Regions from separate parts of the Streptomyces sp. NPDC005393 genome, predicted to be linked through region 3. Evidence: riboswitches for the same ligand, from Rfam matches in the RefSeq annotation. Region 3 holds a riboswitch; each other region holds the start of a gene.

Region 1 (4,165 bases), on a different contig from region 3:
CTGGTCGAGCGAGCGGTTGTCGTACCGCACCAGCGAGAAGTCATTGCCGGGGAAGCTGCTTTGGACCGTGGTCCCGATGTTCGTGGATCCCGAGGTGTCGGTGAACCAGGGGGTGCCGGTGGGCCCGCAGTGACCCGCCGTCAGGATGAAGCCGGTCTGGCCGTTGGTGACATTGAAACCGGCGGAGCAGCGGCTGCCGTTGGTGAAGATCGGGGCGGCGCCGGCGGTCCTGGTGGTGAAGGAGCCCGTCGTCCGCTCCATGCTCACCTCGCTGCCCACCCGCGCGCCGAGGTCCTTCATCCGTGACCAGCGGGCGGCGGGGACGGTGCTGTCGCCGAGCACCACCACCTTGTTGGACGCGGGGTCCACCATCCACGCGGTGCCCGCCACCCGGGGCGCCGAGCGCAGCGTCTCGGTGGCGGAGTCCAGCTCATTCATGCTGTACCGCACCCGCTTGGCCTTCGCCCCCGCCCGGCTGACCTCGGCCGCCGCGTCCGCGTCGGTCACCGCGACCACCGGGCGCCCGTCGGAGCCGATCCAGTTGCCCGCCGTACGGGAGGTGCCGAGCCGGGACACCAGACGCCCGCCCAGATCGTCGCTCCGCGCCCCCAGGACGTGCGTGCCGTCTCCGGTCGCCCCGTGAGCCGATCCCGATGCACCCGGTGCGGACTGCGCGACCATCACGCCGCCGCAGACCAACGCCCCGACGGCCGCGAACCGTACGAGTCGGCGTCCACCTCGCCGCATGTGCTTCACCACCCTGCCTCCTTACGTCGATCCAGCCCCGGGGCCTCGGACGGTGAAGACCCTCTCCCTCATACGGGCGGAACCGGCGTCGCGCTCACCGCGGGCGGCGGGCGTCTACGGAATGCGCGGGACGCGCTGGTGGAAGCAGATCCGGTCGAGGCCCGGACCGTCGTAGTCGCTGTGCACGGGCAGACTGTCGATCTCGCGGTCGCCCGGCTCAAGGGCGCGGACCCGGCGTCGCGCGGGCAGTGCGTGGCACGCGGAGCGTCGCCATCGCGGCGGCGGCGCAGACGATCGCGAGGGCGGGGCGGGGCTTGGCCGTGGGTAACGCCATCACGTCACAGAAGTCCATCCGATGGGGGCGCGCCATCGGAGAGATCGTTTCGTTACGACGAACGCGATGAGCGCGACGGACCGCCCGGCCACCGAACCGGTTTCCCGGGACCGGGGTGAGCGCCTAGTCTGGGCCGTGCAGCTGGTTCGCCCTGTCCGCCAGGCAGGCGCGTCGTAAGAGGGAACCCGGTGGGAATCCGGGACTGCCCCGCAGCGGTGAGCGGGAACGACCGCCGTCATACGCACTGGGCCCGGCAGCCGGGTCTGGGAAGCGACGGCCAGTAGATGCCTCGTGGGGACACGAGGCGCGCCCGCGAGTCCGAAGACCTGCCACTGCCCGTGCGCGTCGGACGCGCGCGGTCTCTCGGTGACCTCGAGGGCGGGTCGGCGGCGCGGGCGGGCACCATGCGGTGTTTCCGGGGTCCGCGCCATCCCTTCGCGCCCTGTGCCCGGTCCCCGGGAGCTCATGACGAGTGCTCGCGAAGGAGAGTTCCGTGACAACGCACGCGACGGCGGCGGCCAGGGCCACCGTGTACGGCTACCCCCGCCAGGGGCCGGACCGGAAGCTGAAGAAGGCCGTCGAGGGGTACTGGAAGGGCCGGGTCACCGCCGAGGCCCTCCGGGAGACAGCGGCGGGCCTGCGCCGTACCACCTGGCGGCAGCTGGCCGACGCCGGTCTGCACGAGGTGCCCACCGGCGACTTCTCGATGTACGACCATGTGCTGGACACCAGCGTCATGGTCGGCGCCGTCCCCGACCGCCACCGCGCCGCCGTCGAGGCCGATCCGCTGGACGGCTACTTCGCGATGGCGCGCGGCACCCGGGAGGTGGCGCCGCTGGAGATGACCAAGTGGTTCGACACCAACTACCACTATCTGGTGCCCGAGCTCGGCCCCGACACCGTCTTCCGCGCCGACTCCGCAAAGCAGGTGGCCGAGTTGAGGGAGGCGGTCGCGCTCGGCCACACCCCCCGCCCGGTGCTGGTCGGCCCGGTCACCTATCTGCTGCTCGCCAAGCCCGCACCCGGAGTGGACGGCTCGTTCGTACCGCTCACCCTCCTGGACCGGCTGATTCCGGTGTACGCGGAGGTGCTGGCCGATCTGCGGGCGGCCGGCGCCGAGTGGGTCCAGCTGGATGAGCCGGCGCTGGTCCAGGACCGCACGGCGGCCGAGCTGAACGCCGCCGCCCGCGCCTGCCGTGAGCTGGGCGCCCTCACCGACCGGCCCAAGCTGCTGGTCGCCTCGTACTTCGACCGGCTCGGCGAGGCCCTGCCGGTGCTGGCCAAGGCGCCGGTCGAGGGGCTGGCGCTCGACTTCACCGGGCCTGCTTCGGCCAACCTCGACGATCTCGCCGCGGCCGGCGGGCTGCCGGGGAAGCGCCTGGTCGCGGGCGTCGTGGACGGCCGCAATGTGTGGATCAACGACCTGTCGGCGTCGCTGTCCACCCTCGGCACCCTGCTCGGTCTCGCGGGCCGGGTGGATGTGGCCGCGTCCTGCTCCCTGCTGCATGTCCCGCTGGACGCGACGGTCGAGCGCGAGGTGGATCCGCAGATCGCCCGCTGGCTGGCGTTCGCCCGGCAGAAGACGGCCGAGATCGTCACCCTCGCCCGCGGGCTGAGCGACGGTACGGACACCATCGCCGCGCAACTCGCCGCCAACCGCGCCGATCTGGCCTCCCGGGCCGGCTCCGCGCTGACCCGCGACCCGGCCGTACGCGCCCGCGCCCAGGCCGTCACCGGGGCCGACGCCCGCCGCTCACGGCCGTACGCCGAGCGGGTCGCCGCCCAGCGCGACCGGCTGCGGCTGCCGCAGCTGCCGACGACCACCATCGGCTCCTTCCCGCAGACGGCCGAACTGCGCACCGCCCGCGCCGATCTGCGGGCCGGGCGGATCGGCACCGCCGGTTACGAGGAGCGGATCGAAGCCGAGATCCGCGAGGTGGTCTCCTTCCAGGAGAAGGCCGGACTCGATGTCCTGGTGCACGGCGAGCCCGAACGCAACGACATGGTCCAGTACTTCGCCGAGCGGCTCACCGGATATCTCGCCACCCGGCACGGCTGGGTCCAGTCCTACGGCACCCGCTACGTCCGCCCGCCGATCCTGGCCGGCGACATCTCCCGCCCGGAGCCGATGACGGTGCGCTGGACGGCCTACGCCCAGTCCCTCACCGACCGTCCGGTCAAGGGCATGCTCACCGGCCCGGTCACCATGCTCGCCTGGTCCTTCGTCCGCGACGACCAGCCGCTCGCCGAGACCGCCCGCCAGGTCGCGCTGGCGCTGCGCGACGAGGTGGCCGACCTGGAGGCGGCCGGGACCTCGGTCATCCAGGTCGACGAGCCCGCCCTGCGCGAAACCCTGCCGCTGCGCGCCGCCGGCCGCCCCGGGTATCTGGCCTGGGCCACCGAGGCGTTCCGGCTCACCACGGCGGGGGTGCGCCCGGACACCCAGATCCACACCCATATGTGCTACGCCGAGTTCGGCGACATCCTCCAGGCCATCGACGACCTCGACGCCGATGTCATCAGCCTGGAGGCGGCGCGGTCGCATATGCAGGTGGCCGGGGAGCTGGCCGAGGCCGGCTATCCGCGCGAGGTCGGCCCCGGTGTCTACGACATCCACTCCCCCCGGGTACCGAGCGCCGAGGAGGCGGCCGCCCTGCTGCGCAGGGGGCTCGAGGCCATCCCGCCCGAGCGGCTCTGGGTCAACCCGGACTGCGGGCTGAAGACCCGCGGCTGGCCCGAGGTCCGTACGTCGCTCAAGCACATGGTGGCCGCCGCGAGGGAGGTACGGGCCGTGCTGGACGGCACCGCGTCCTGACTCATGAGTCCTGAGTCCTGAGTCCTGAGGGCGGGGCGCCTGGGGGCCGTCGCGGGCGCGTGTGCTCGCGGCGGCCCCCGGCCCCTTACCGCGACGCGGCCAGCGGCCGACCGCAGCGCAGATTCCACCGTCCCGAGCGGCCGCTGAGCTCGGTCGCGGTCAGCGGGGCGACATCGAGGCGCCAGAAGGTCCGCGCGGGGATGGCGAGGGCGTGGACGAGGGCGGCGCGGACCACGGCGGGCTCGGCGACGGCGAGCACCCGCCGCTCG
Region 2 (4,165 bases), on a different contig from region 3:
CGTGGACGGCGTGGGTGTGGACGACGGCCGCGGCGTCCGTGTTCCGGTAGACGGCCAGGTGCATCGGAAGCTCACTGGTGGGCGTGAGCGTCCCGAGGACCTGCCGGCCGTCGAGATCCACGCCGACCGCGTCGCGCGGGCCGAGCCGGTCGTAGGGGAGGCCGCTCGGGGTCACCAGGACGGTGTCGCCGACCCGCGCCGAGACATTGCCCGAAGTGCCGACGACGAGGCCGTCGGCCGTGGTTCTGCGGGCCGTCCGGACCACCTGGGCCCACGCCTGCCGCAGGGGCCGGGTCAGCCGCGGCCGCTGTGGGGATCGCGACTCCGTCACGCCCTCACCTCCGGGGTCCGATCCTGCCAGGCGGCCGGGGCCGAGGACATGGCGGGGCGGGGTCCTTATCGGCCCTTCGGGTACGCCCCTCAAACCCCGTATGACGTACGGAAGTACGGCGAGAGTCGGACCGGCGCCGCACTCTCGCCCGCGCGTCACCATGACGCCCGCCTCAGTTCACCTTCCGTTCATCCAGTTTCCTTACGTTCACCGTGCTGATACCGAACCTTCGAACTGATTGACCGGGTGTATGGAACACATCACGCTTCTCATCGGGATCGTGATCATCACGGCCTTGGTGTTCGACTTTACGAACGGCTTCCACGACACCGCCAACGCCATGGCCACCACCATCTCCACGGGAGCACTCGGTCCCCGGGTGGCGGTGGCGATGTCGGCGGTCCTCAATCTCGTCGGCGCGTTCCTGTCCGTGGAGGTCGCCAAGACCATCTCCGGAGGGATCGTCGACGAGAATTCCGGCATCCGACCCGAAGTGATCTTCGCGGGTCTGGTCGGCGCGATCCTCTGGAATCTGGTGACCTGGCTCGCCGGGCTCCCCTCCAGCTCCTCGCACGCTCTCTTCGGCGGCCTCATCGGCGCCACGGTGGCCTCCGTCGGCCTGCAGGGGGTCAACGGCGACGCGATCGTCATGAAGGTCCTGATCCCCGCCGTCGCCGCGCCGATCGTGGCCGGAATCGCCACGTTGGCCGCCACCCGGCTCACCTACCGGCTGGGCCGCGACCGCTCCCCCGAGGACACCGCGAAGGGCTACCGCGCCGGCCAGATCGCCTCGGCCGCCCTGGTCTCCCTCGCCCACGGCACCAACGACGCCCAGAAGACGATGGGTGTGATCACCCTGGCGCTGGTCACCGGCGGCGTCGTCGCGCCCGACTCCGACCCGCCGCTGTGGGTCATCGTCTCCGCGGGCCTGGCCATCGCGCTCGGCACCTACCTGGGCGGCTGGCGCATCATCCGCACCATGGGCAAGGGCATCACCGACATCCAGCCGCCGCAGGGCTTCGCCGCCCAGACCGGTGCCGCGACCGTCATCCTCGCCTCCTCCCACATCGGCTTCGCGCTGTCCACCACCCAGGTCTGCTCCGGCGCCGTGATGGGCGCGGGGGTCGGCCGCAAGGGCGCGGTGATGCACTGGTCGACCGCGGGCCGCATGGTCATCGCATGGGTGCTGACCCTGCCGGCCGCGGGTCTCGTCGCGGGCGGCGCGGCGCTGCTGGCCGACCAGGGGAGCTGGGGAGTCACGGCGGTCGCCGTGCTGGCCGTCCTGGCCTGCGGGGCGATCTGGGCGCTGTCGCGCCGCAAGCCCGTGGACCACACCAACGTCAACGAGGTCGGAGTGCCGTCCGCCGAGCCGGTGGGCGCCGTCACCGCCGCCCTGCGGTCCGTCGCCCCGCCGCCCGCGGGTGCCGCGACCACTACCGAGACCACCGCGGACACCACCGCGGAGAGCGTCCCGGAGCCCACCGCGGCGCCCGCCACGGAGACCACCCCCACCCCCGCCGCCGCGGCGACCAGCACCACCAGCTAAAGGGAGCTACGTAGATGAGCATCGACTGGGCGGCACTCGGCCAGGTCTTCGGCATCAGCCTCGCGGTGACGGTCGGCATGGTGGGCGTCTTCACCCTGGGGATCGTCGGAACGTCCCGGAGTGACCAGCCGCAGCCGCACGACGGCGCGGTCGGCACGGCGGTGGTGGCGGGCGGCGCCTCCGCGGCCGCCCGCACCGCCGCGTACGCCTGCTTCGGGCTGTGCGCCGCGGTCGTGGCGTACGGCATCTATCTGATCGTCGCCTGAGGACCGCACGTCCTCATCGACCCCACCGACCGCCGGGCGGCGGCGCTGACCAGCGTCGACCGACCGGCGGTCGGTCCATGTGGGCCTCGGCACACTCACGCATCGCGGGTCATATGCGAGTTGACGGCCATTCGCGGCCCATGGTGGACTTCCGGAGCCAAACGGCGGCAGGAGAGGAAGCCGGTGAGAATCCGGCGCGGTCCCGCCACTGTCACCGGGGAGCGCTCTCCCATCGCCTGTATGGGGTCACGGCTCATCCATATGGTTCGTCCGTATGCGGAGCTGGAAGGCCGGGAGAACCGCGGATCCGGGAGCCAGGAGACTCTCACCGCCGGTCACGTCGAGCCAGGGCGCGGACCCTGAGTGAGGACATACCGCCATGCCCGGCCCCGAAACGCCGCCAGCCCCACCTGTCCGCACGCCGCCGCGCCGAGGCGCGACGGCGGGCTGACGGATGCGTGCCGACCACGCCTCGTACGCGTGCGGCGCCGCCCTCGGCTTCCTCGGCGACCTCGCCATGGGCGATCCGCGCCGCGGTCATCCGGTGGCCGCGTTCGGGCGCGCCGCCGCGGCCGCCGAGCGGCGGCTGTGGCGCGACCACCGCGGCCACGGGGCCCTGCACACCGCGCTGTGCGCGGGCGGCGCGGCCGCCGGTGCCGCGCTGCTGACGCGTACCGTACGGGCCCTTGCCGGGCCCCGTACGACGGACATCGCGCTGACCGCCGCCGCCACCTGGGCCGTGCTGGGCGGTACGACGCTCCGGCGTGAGGCGCGGGCCGTCGGCGACGCGCTGGCCGCCGGGGACCTCGCCACCGCCAGGGAGCGGCTGCCGCATCTGTGCGGACGCGATCCGCAGGCGCTGGACGGACAGCAGATGGCCCGCGCGGTCGTCGAATCGGTCGCCGAGAACACCTCCGATGCCGTGGTGGGCGCGCTGGTGTGGGGCGCCGTGGGCGGAGTGCCGGGGCTCATCGGCTTCCGCGCCGTCAACACCCTGGACGCCATGGTGGGCCACAAGTCGCCGCGCTACCGGCGGTTCGGCTGGGCGGCGGCCCGTCTGGACGACGCCGCCGGCTGGCCCGGTGCGCGCCTTACGGCGGCCCTGGCCACCCTCGCGGGCGCCGACCCGCGCGGCGCGTGGCGCGCCTGGCGGCGGGACGGACGGCGCCATCCGAGCCCCAACGCGGGCCCGGTGGAGGCGTCCTTCGCGGGCGCGCTCGGCGTACGGCTGGGCGGCACCCTCGCGTACGGCGGCCGGGTCGAGCACCGGCCGGTGCTCAACTCCGGCGGGCGCGCCGTGGAGATCACGGACATCGACCGCGCGGTGCGGCTGTCGCGCCGCGTCGGCGCCCTGGCGCTGCTGACGTCGATCGCGGCGAGAGCCGTTGTGGGCCGCCGTTCCTCCCCCGGCTACCGCTGGGAGGTTCCCTCTGGGCGGGACGGGTGGGCACAACCCACCCACCGGCCCGCACCCGACAACGAAAGGGCACGCCGATGACCGGGCCTGGCCACGGCCTGCTGGTCGCGGGGACGACCTCGGACGCGGGCAAGAGCGTGGTCACGGCGGGTATCTGCCGGTGGCTGGCGCGCAAGGGCGTCCGCGTGGCGCCCTTCAAGGCGCAGAACATGTCGCTCAACTCCTTCGTCACCCGGGACGGGGCGGAGATCGGGCGCGCCCAGGCCATGCAGGCCGCCGCCGCGCGCGTCGAGCCCAGCGCCCTGATGAACCCCGTACTGCTGAAGCCGGGAAGCGACAGCAGCAGCCAAGTGGTGCTGCTGGGCAAGCCGGTGGGCGAGCTGAGCGCCCGCGGCTACCACAGCGAGCGGCGCGAGGCGCTGCTCGGAACTGTCACGGAGTGCCTGGCGGAGCTGCGCCGCACCCATGACGCGGTGATCTGTGAGGGCGCGGGCAGCCCGGCCGAGATCAATCTGCGCCGTACCGACATCGTCAACATGGGGCTCGCACGGGCCGCCGGGCTGCCGGTCGTGGTGGTCGGCGATATCGACCGCGGGGGCGTCTTC
Region 3 (4,165 bases):
AATCCCGGTATTCATGAACGGCGCGTGGCAGAGCGGCAACCGCGTGCGACTGAAGCAAGACATCACAGGGGGTGGAGAAGTTCGTGATCCGGGTACTTCTGGTACACGATTCAGGCCTGCTGCGCTCGGCGCTGGCATCGCTGATACGGGCCGAACCAGACATCGAGGTGATCGCGTCCTCGTGGCGTGACGCGCGTAGCAGAGCCCGTTCCTCACAACCGCACGTGTGCGTGGTGGACACGGAGTCCGCGGGTCCCGACGGGGTGGCACACAAGGGCGACTTAGGGAAGATCGTGAGCTCCGCCTCGAGCGAGGACGGCGCGTGCGGACTGCTCGTGCTGGCCCACGCCGGGCGCCCCGGCCCGCTGCGCCGCGCCCATGAGGCCCAGGCACTGGGCTACATCGACAAGAACGCCCCGCCACAGCATCTCCTGGACGGCATACGACATGTGGCGAAGAGAAAACGGTTCGTCGATGACTCGCTGGGCTACGGCTTTCTCCAGGCCGCCGAAATCCCGCTGACCGACCGTGAGTTGGGCGTACTGTCACTGGCCGCCGACGGCGCCTCGATCGCGGAGATCGCCGGGACCCTGCATCTGTCCAACGGGACGATACGCAACTACCTGGCCGCCATCACGCGTAAGACCGGGGCCCGCAACCGTGTGGACGCCATACGGATCTCACGGGGCGCGGGGTGGGTCTGACCGGCCGACCGCGCGTCCCACGCCGCGAGGAGTGGGCCCGACGTCCGTCCGTAAGGCGACCACGGCCAAGGCGCGCGACGGAGCGAGCCAGGGTGAGGCGCGCGGTGAGGCACAGGCGCGGGCCGGCGTGATGAGCCGGCCCCGCGCGCCGGCCGGGTAGCCGGACAGACGGCGGGCCCGGTCGCCCGCCACCCGGCCGGCCGTGAGACAGGCGCGGGCCGGGCCCGCGGTCGGCCGGCGCCCGCCCGCGCACCGGGTGCCCGGAGCAACGGCGAAGCCCAGGGGCACCGCCGGTTCGCGGTGTGGCACGAAGACTTCCACGCCACGACCGAAGCGGAACAGTCGCATGTGTCACGAAGAGGCCGTGCAATGCGCATGAATGATCCGCAACGGACCCGGCACGAACGCTGAAGGACATGCGGATCGTTCGGGGCGGGCGGGGCGGTCCTAAGGAACCGGAGCGCCGGCCTGAGGCGGCCGGGGGGGGTAGGCCGACGGCAGACGGCCGCCGGATAAGGTGTCCGTAAAACTTCATTCGCGCCCGTTCGGGGGAAGTCGGTGGGAATCCGGCGCTGACCCGCAACCGTGAGTACGAGCCCCCTCCGGGGCGTACGAGCCGGAACACCTGGGCGGGCGCGACGCAGGCTCCCGCCGTCCGGGGTACCGGGGGCGGCACCGTCGAGGTATGCGGAGCTGAGCCGGGTGTCTTCGTGTCGTCGCGGGGCGGATCGTTCCGCGCGTGGGTGGTCAGCCGTGCGCGGCCGCGTCCGTACGTCGATCCGCCTGTCCCACCGCAACGACATGACCGAGAGGCACCACAGCCATGAACGTACGCCGCACCGTGGCGGCTCTGTCCGTCTCCGCCGCCCTGTGCGGCGCAGCCGTCGCGCCTGCCGCCTTCGCCGACGACTCGGCGCGTCCGAAGGGGCTGTACGGCGCCAAGGATCCGAAGTTCGACGGCGTGTGGCGGCAGTCGCTCGCGCTGCTCGCCCAGGACGCGGTGGGCGTCACCCCGGCGAAGTCGGCCGTCGACTGGCTGGCCGGGCAGCAGTGCGCGGACGGCGGCTTCGCTGCGTACCGCGCGGACCCCGCGAAGGCGTGCGGACCGAAGACGGGCGAGTTCACCGACGCGACCTCGGCGGCCGTCCAGGCGCTGGCGGCGGTGGGCGGGCGGTCCGATGCGGTGGAGAAGGGCATCGGCTGGCTGAAGCGGAACCAGAACGACAACGGCGGCTGGGGCATGAACCCCGGCGGGCCGAGCGACGCCAACTCCACCTCGGTCGCGGTCGGCGCCTTCGCCGCGGCGGCCCAGGACCCGGCGAAGACCGCCTCCGCGAAGGGCCGCAAGAGCCCGTACGACGCGCTGCTCGGGCTGCAACTGGGGTGCGCGGCGAAGACGGGACAGCGCGGGGCGTTCGCGTACCAACCGGACAAGAGCGGAGACAAGGACAAGCTCGCCGCGAACAACATGGCCACCGTGAGCGCCGCGCTGGCCACTCAGGGCAAGGGCTTCGTCTTCGAGACCGTCGGCAAGGACAACCACAAGAACCCCAAGCCGCTGGACTGCAAGGACGCCGGCAGGGCCCGTACGCCGCAGGACGCCACCGAGGCCGCCCTCGCACATCTCTCCCTCGCCCTGTCCGCACACGATATGCGCCTGATGTCCTCGATGGCCGGCGCCACGGACCAGCCCGACTTCGGCGCCACCGCCGACGCGGTCGTGGCACTCGCCGCCGGGGAGCACAGCGCGGCCGCGGGCAAGCCGCTCCACTGGCTGCAGAGCAAGGACAGCGGCGCGGCGGCGTGGTCGAAGGGCGAGCCGGGGGCGCTCGCCAAGCTGATCCTCGCGGCGCACGCGGCCGGTGGCGATCCGCGTGACTTCGGGGGCGTCGACCTCGTACGGCAGCTCAACGCCACCGGGCCGAAGCCGGAAGCGGCGGCGGGTTCGGGGGCGGAGTCGGCCACCAAGGACAAAAAGGACGACGACGGCGACGGCGACGGCGGGATGAACAGCGTCTGGTGGATCGTGGGCGCCGGCGCGGCCGCGGGCATGGGCATCGGCTTCCTGCTCAGCGGCCGGAAGAAGCAGCGGCTCTGATGGGCGGCTCCCCTGCCACGCGGCGGCCGCCTGCCGTCCTCCTCCCGCGGCTGCCTGCCGTCGTCCTGCTGCCGGTTGCCCTCCTGCTGCTCACGCTCGGCGCGGCCCCGGCGCATGCCGCCGAGGGGTACCGCTACTGGTCGTTCTGGCAGCGGGGCGGGGACGGCGGCGGCTGGACGTACGCGACGCAGGGGCCCTCGTCGGCGCGGCCGGGCGACGGCGACATGATCGGCTTCCGCTTCGCGGTCAGTGAGGACTCCCAGGACGCCGTACGACCGCGCGGTACGGCCTCCTTCGAGGCGATCTGCGCGGACACGCCCGCCAAGGGCGGCACCAAGCGGATCGCGGTCGTCCTGGACTTCGGCACGGCGGCGGACGCGCCGGGCGGCCGGACCCCGCCGAAGGCGCGTACGGAGTGCGCGCGGGTCGGCGAGGACGCGACGGCCGGGGACGCGCTGGCCGCCGTCGCCAAGCCGCTGCGCTACGACTCCGCCGCCCTGCTGTGCGCCATCGCCGGATACCCGAGCTCGGGCTGCGGCGAGCAGATCAGCAAGAGCGGCGACAAGAGCGACGGCAAGAGCAGTAACAAGAGCGAGGACGACAAGAGCGGCGGCGGCACCGACGGCGGCCCGTCGGCCGGGCTGATCGGCGGGCTGGCCCTCGTCGTCGGGCTCGGCGCCGCGGCGGTGTGGCAGACGCGCCGCCGCCGGACATGAGCGCGACGGCACCGCGGACCGCCGACGGCACGCCTCGCACCCGGCTCCGCGCCCCCGCCACGGCACACACCCCCGTCCGCGGCAACGCACTCCACGCCGGCGCCTGGTGGCTGTGGGCGCTCGGGCTGGCCACGGCCGCGTCCCGGACCACCAATCCGCTGCTGCTCGGGCTGCTCATCGCCGTCGCGGGCTATGTCGTCGCCGTGCGCCGCACGGACGCGCCGTGGGCCCGCTCGTACACCGCCTTCCTGAAGCTCGGCCTGGTGGTGCTGGCGATCCGGCTGTTCTTCGCGGTCTTCTTCGGCTCGCCGATCCCCAGTACCCGCGTGCTGTTCACGCTCCCCGAAGTCCCGCTCCCCGACTGGGCGCAGGGGGTGCGGATCGGCGGCCGGGTCGCGGCCGAGGGGCTGGTCTTCGCGCTGTACGACGGGCTGAAGCTGGCGACCCTGCTGATCTGCGTCGGCGCGGCGAACGCGCTCGCCAGCCCGGCCCGGCTGCTCAAGTCCCTGCCCGGCGCGCTGTACGAGGCGGGCGTCGCGGTCGTCGTCGCGATGACCTTCGCGCCCCACCTCGTCGCGGACGTCCAGCGGCTGCGCGCGGCCCGCCGGCTGCGCGGCCGCCCCGACCGCGGGCCGAAGGCGCTGCTC
Region 4 (4,165 bases), on a different contig from region 3:
CGGTGGTCGGTCCCACGACCGGGGTGATGGAGACGGCGGGGGGCGGCGTCGGCGCCACGTAGGTGTACGGCTGGCTGTTGCTGGTGCCGACGGTGGTGGTGACGAGGACCTGGACGGACCCGGGCGCGTGCGGCGGGGCTATCACCACGACGACGTCGTTGGTGGGATTCCCCGACCAGCCGCCTCCGGGCCAGCCACCGCCGCCCCAGCCGCCGTCCCAGTCACGACCCCAGCCGCCGCCACCGGAACTGCTCTGGCTGGCGATCTGGGCGGGCACGCCGCCGAAGGTCACACTGATGACGTTGCGCAGGTTCTGCCCGTTCAGCTGGACGAGGTTCCCACCGGCGGCGGGGTCCGAGTTGGGCACCACGGACAGCAGCAACGGCGGCCGCGCGACGCCCGGCGGCGGGCCGAGCAGGCCGAGGTGCTGGTCGCGGCGGACGCGGTGCCGGGCCCGGGGGCTCGGGCTCACGGGGATCGTGATCTGCAGCCAGCAGTCGATGACGGCCGCTCACCGGCTCTACGGGCGGCTGGGCTTCGTCCGCGCGCCGGAGCGCGACTGGGAGCCGATACCGGGCATCGCGCCGCTGTGGGTACCACCGCGCCGATGGCGCGGCCCTCGGCCCAGCGGGCGAGCGCCTGGGCCTGCCGGTATCCCCGCTCCGTCAGGGCGCTGTCGGAGATTCCGGCATACCGGTTCTCCGCGTGCCACACGGTCTCGCCGTGGCGTACGAGCAGCAGTCGGGCGGTCATCCGGCGCCTCCCACGCGTCGGCCATTGCCTCATCAAGTCCAAGGTGTTAAATCGAGCATCGCTCATGTGATGGAACGCCGAAGGAAGGCCACCCATGCGCGTCCTCGCCGCCGGAGACCACTTCATCACGCCCGAGCTGATCGCGGCGGCCCTCCTCGATCAGCTGGACCCGGACGGTTTGGACATCGGCGAGCTGACGCTTCCGTGGCCGCACGAGCCCTTCGGCCCCGTGGACGGGGTGAGCGAGGCGAGCGGCACCGAGGAGCAGCTGATCGAGGCGCTCCTCGATGCCGAGGTGTGTGTGACACAGACGGCGCCCTTCACCGAGCGGGTGTTCGCCGCCCGCCCCGAGCTGCGCATGGTCGCGGTCGCCCGCGACGGCCCGGTCAATGTCGACCTGGTGGCCGCGGCCCGCGCGGGCGTCGCCGTGAGCTTCGCCCCGGGCCGTAACGCCGTCGCCGCCGCCGAGTTCACGATCGGCATGATGCTCGCCGCGATGCGCCGGATCCCCACCGCCCACGCCGAGCTGCGCGCCGGCCGCTGGCCCGGTGACCTCTCCGCGTACCAGGAGGCCGGCGGCGAGCTGGACGGCGCGACCGTCGGCCTGATCGGCTACGGGGCCGTCGGCCGGATCGTCGCCCGGGTGCTGCGCGCCTTCGGCGCCCGGGTGCTGATCGCGGACCCGTACACGGACGGCGAGGCCGCCCGCGCCGACGGCGTCGAACCCGTCAAGCTCGACGAACTCCTCGTGCGCAGCGAGATCGTGAGCCTGCACGCCCGGCTGACCGCCGAGACCCGCCATCTCCTCGACGCGGGCCGGCTCGCGCGGATGCGGCCCGGCGCGGTCCTCGTGAACACCGCGAGCGGCGGGCTGCTCGACTACGCCCCGCTGCCCGAGGCGCTGCGCACCGGCCGCCTCGGCGCCCTCGCCTTGGATGTATACGACATCGAACCGCCGCCCGCCGACTGGCCGCTGTACTCCGCGCCGAACGTCGTCACCACCCCGCATCTGGCCGGCGCCACCCGGCAGACCGCCCACCGCGCCGCCGCCGTCACCGCCGCCGAGGTCGGCCGCTACGCACGCGGCGAGAGGCTTCACCACCTTGCCAACCCCGAGGCCACGGAGGGCAGCAAGCGGTGAGCTGACGGTTCCCAGTTGTTCGCGGATGTGATCGGCCGCCCGGTGCGCGTCCCCGCCGAGCCCCGAAGTGGGGGCGCGGGGTGCGGCGCGGTCGCCCGGCGACCCGGTCGACACACCACACCGGCAGGCCGATTCGCGTACTGTCGGACCGCGTCGGGACCACCGCGAGACCTTCGAAAGCGGCTACGCCGACGACCGCGCCCGCCTCGCCCGGGCTTTCGCCGGATGGCGGAACACGGGCCCCAGGTCACGGGCAGCGCCGGGAACGCACTAGCACATTTATACGAAACTCCTCACCTCACGACACAAGATGTGGGGGCACGTGCGTCGGCCGACACAAGATGTATGCTCGTGCTCGCTGTCGCCGCAGGGGAATCCGGTGGGAATCCGGAACTGTCCCGCAACGGTGTACGTGTGCGCTTTATGCGTACCCGCGAGTCCGAGGACCTGCCGACGGCCGTCTGCATACGTCCGGGCCTCGCGGGTTGGGTTCGATGGACGCTGCGCGGTGTGCCTCCGTACGCGAGTGCGGAATCGGCATGCCCGTACGCGACCGTCGCGCACCGCCCTCCTGGCCCCCAGCCGAGCGAGGGAGAGCACTTCAGTGACCATCGCGCCCGCGGATCCGGTTTCAGAGGCAACGGCTTCTCAGGCAGTGACCGACGCGCCCGGGACCGCCCTGCTGCGGACCCTGACCGGCCTCACCGCCGATCTTCCCGCCACCGACCCCGGCAAGGTCGCGGCCGCCGCCCTGCGCGGCCGCCATCCCGGCTCGGACGAGGCGGAGTTGCGCACTCTGGCGATCGAGGCGGCGGCCGGGCTGATCGCCGAAGAGCCGGAGTACTCACGGCTGGCCGCGCGGCTGCTGGCCCTCGCGATCACGGAGGAGGCGGCCGGGCAGGGCTCGGTCTCCTTCTCCGCCTCCGTCCGGGTGGGCCACCACGAGGGCCTGATCGCCGACTCCACCGCCGAGTTCGTGGCCACGCACGCCGCCCGGCTGGACGCGCTGGTGGACCAGGCGCTCGCCGACGGCGCCGACAACCGCTTCGGCTACTTCGGGCTGCGCACCCTGCACAGCCGCTATCTGCTGCGCCACCCGATCACCCGTCAGGTGATCGAGACCCCGCAGCATTTCCTGCTCCGGGTGGCCTGCGGGCTCGCCGAGGACGGGTCCGAGCGGGCCCTCGCCGATGTGGCCGAGCTGTACCGGCTGACCAGCACGCTGTCGTATCTGCCCAGCTCCCCCACGCTGTTCAACTCCGGCACCCGCCATCCGCAGATGTCCTCCTGCTATCTGCTGGACTCCCCGCTGGACGAGCTCGACTCGATCTACAACCGCTACCACCAGGTCGCACGGCTCTCCAAGCACGCGGGCGGCATCGGGCTGTCGTACTCCCGCATCCGTGCGCGCGGTTCGCTGATCCGGGGCACCAACGGCCACTCCAACGGCATCGTGCCGTTTCTGCGGACGCTCGACGCCTCCGTGGCGGCCGTCAACCAGGGAGGCCGGCGCAAGGGCGCCGCCTGCGTCTATCTGGAGACCTGGCACGCGGACATCGAGGAGTTCCTGGAGCTGCGGGACAACACGGGCGAGGAGGCCCGCCGCACCCACAACCTCAACATCGCGCACTGGATCCCGGACGAGTTCATGCGCCGGGTCGAGGCGGACGCCGACTGGTCGCTGTTCTCGCCGGTCGACGCGCCCGAGCTGGTGGACCTGTGGGGCGAGGAGTTCGACGCCGCGTACCGGAAGGCCGAGGCCGAGGGGCGGGCGCTCAAGCAGATCCCGGCGCGCCAGCTGTACGCCCGGATGATGCGCACCCTCGCGCAGACCGGCAACGGCTGGATGACGTTCAAGGACGCCGCCAACCGCACCGCGAACCAGACCGCCGAGCCCGGCAAGGTCGTCCACTCCTCCAACCTCTGCACCGAGATCCTGGAGGTCACGGACGACGGCGAGACCGCCGTGTGCAACCTGGGCTCGGTCAACCTCGCGGCACACCTCGGCAAGGACGCCGGCGACGGGGAAGAGGGCATGGACTGGGAGCGGCTGGACGCCACGGTCCGTACCGCCGTGACCTTCCTCGACCGCGTGGTGGACATCAACTTCTACCCCACGGAAGAGGCCGGGGCCTCCAACTCCCGCTGGCGGCCGGTGGGACTCGGCCTGATGGGGCTGCAGGACGTCTTCTTCCGGCTGCGGCTGCCCTTCGACTCCCCCGAGGCGAAGAAGCTCTCCACGCGGATCTCCGAGCGCATCATGCTCGCCGC

The links. A riboswitch is a leader RNA that binds a small molecule or an ion and turns the genes downstream of it on or off. The one in region 3 is predicted to bind cobalamin.
Region 1: linked by a shared signal. The riboswitch ahead of metE (5-methyltetrahydropteroyltriglutamate--homocysteine S-methyltransferase) and the one ahead of ABZS71_RS32155 (prenyltransferase/squalene oxidase repeat-containing protein) in region 3 are both predicted to bind cobalamin.
Region 2: linked by a shared signal. The riboswitch ahead of ABZS71_RS18150 (cobalamin biosynthesis protein) and the one ahead of ABZS71_RS32155 (prenyltransferase/squalene oxidase repeat-containing protein) in region 3 are both predicted to bind cobalamin.
Region 4: linked by a shared signal. The riboswitch ahead of ABZS71_RS00795 (ribonucleoside-diphosphate reductase subunit alpha) and the one ahead of ABZS71_RS32155 (prenyltransferase/squalene oxidase repeat-containing protein) in region 3 are both predicted to bind cobalamin.

What each region holds. Positions count from the first base shown of each region.
Region 1 covers NZ_JBEXFG010000014.1:115,113-119,277, forward strand. Annotated here, with positions in the region: gene ABZS71_RS15135 (S1 family peptidase) at 1-756, opposite strand, end outside; cobalamin riboswitch at 1,224-1,413, shown strand; gene metE (5-methyltetrahydropteroyltriglutamate--homocysteine S-methyltransferase) at 1,575-3,896, shown strand; gene ABZS71_RS15145 (histidine phosphatase family protein) at 3,982-4,165, opposite strand, start outside.
Region 2 covers NZ_JBEXFG010000019.1:89,735-93,899, reverse strand. Annotated here, with positions in the region: gene ABZS71_RS18165 (class II aldolase/adducin family protein) at 1-331, opposite strand, end outside; gene ABZS71_RS18160 (inorganic phosphate transporter) at 582-1,877, shown strand; gene ABZS71_RS18155 (hypothetical protein) at 1,892-2,143, shown strand; cobalamin riboswitch at 2,316-2,468, shown strand; gene ABZS71_RS18150 (cobalamin biosynthesis protein) at 2,598-3,641, shown strand; gene ABZS71_RS18145 (cobyric acid synthase) at 3,638-4,165, shown strand, end outside.
Region 3 covers NZ_JBEXFG010000063.1:25,450-29,614, forward strand. Annotated here, with positions in the region: gene ABZS71_RS32150 (response regulator transcription factor) at 84-704, shown strand; cobalamin riboswitch at 1,225-1,352, shown strand; gene ABZS71_RS32155 (prenyltransferase/squalene oxidase repeat-containing protein) at 1,528-2,802, shown strand; gene ABZS71_RS32160 (SCO2322 family protein) at 2,802-3,518, shown strand; gene ABZS71_RS32165 (energy-coupling factor transporter transmembrane protein EcfT) at 3,515-4,165, shown strand, end outside.
Region 4 covers NZ_JBEXFG010000001.1:163,584-167,748, reverse strand. Annotated here, with positions in the region: gene ABZS71_RS00815 (IPT/TIG domain-containing protein) at 1-472, opposite strand, end outside; partial or broken gene ABZS71_RS00810 (GNAT family N-acetyltransferase) at 450-581, shown strand; partial or broken gene ABZS71_RS00805 (phosphoglycerate mutase family protein) at 598-753, opposite strand; gene ABZS71_RS00800 (2-hydroxyacid dehydrogenase) at 848-1,894, shown strand; cobalamin riboswitch at 2,227-2,364, shown strand; gene ABZS71_RS00795 (ribonucleoside-diphosphate reductase subunit alpha) at 2,499-4,165, shown strand, end outside.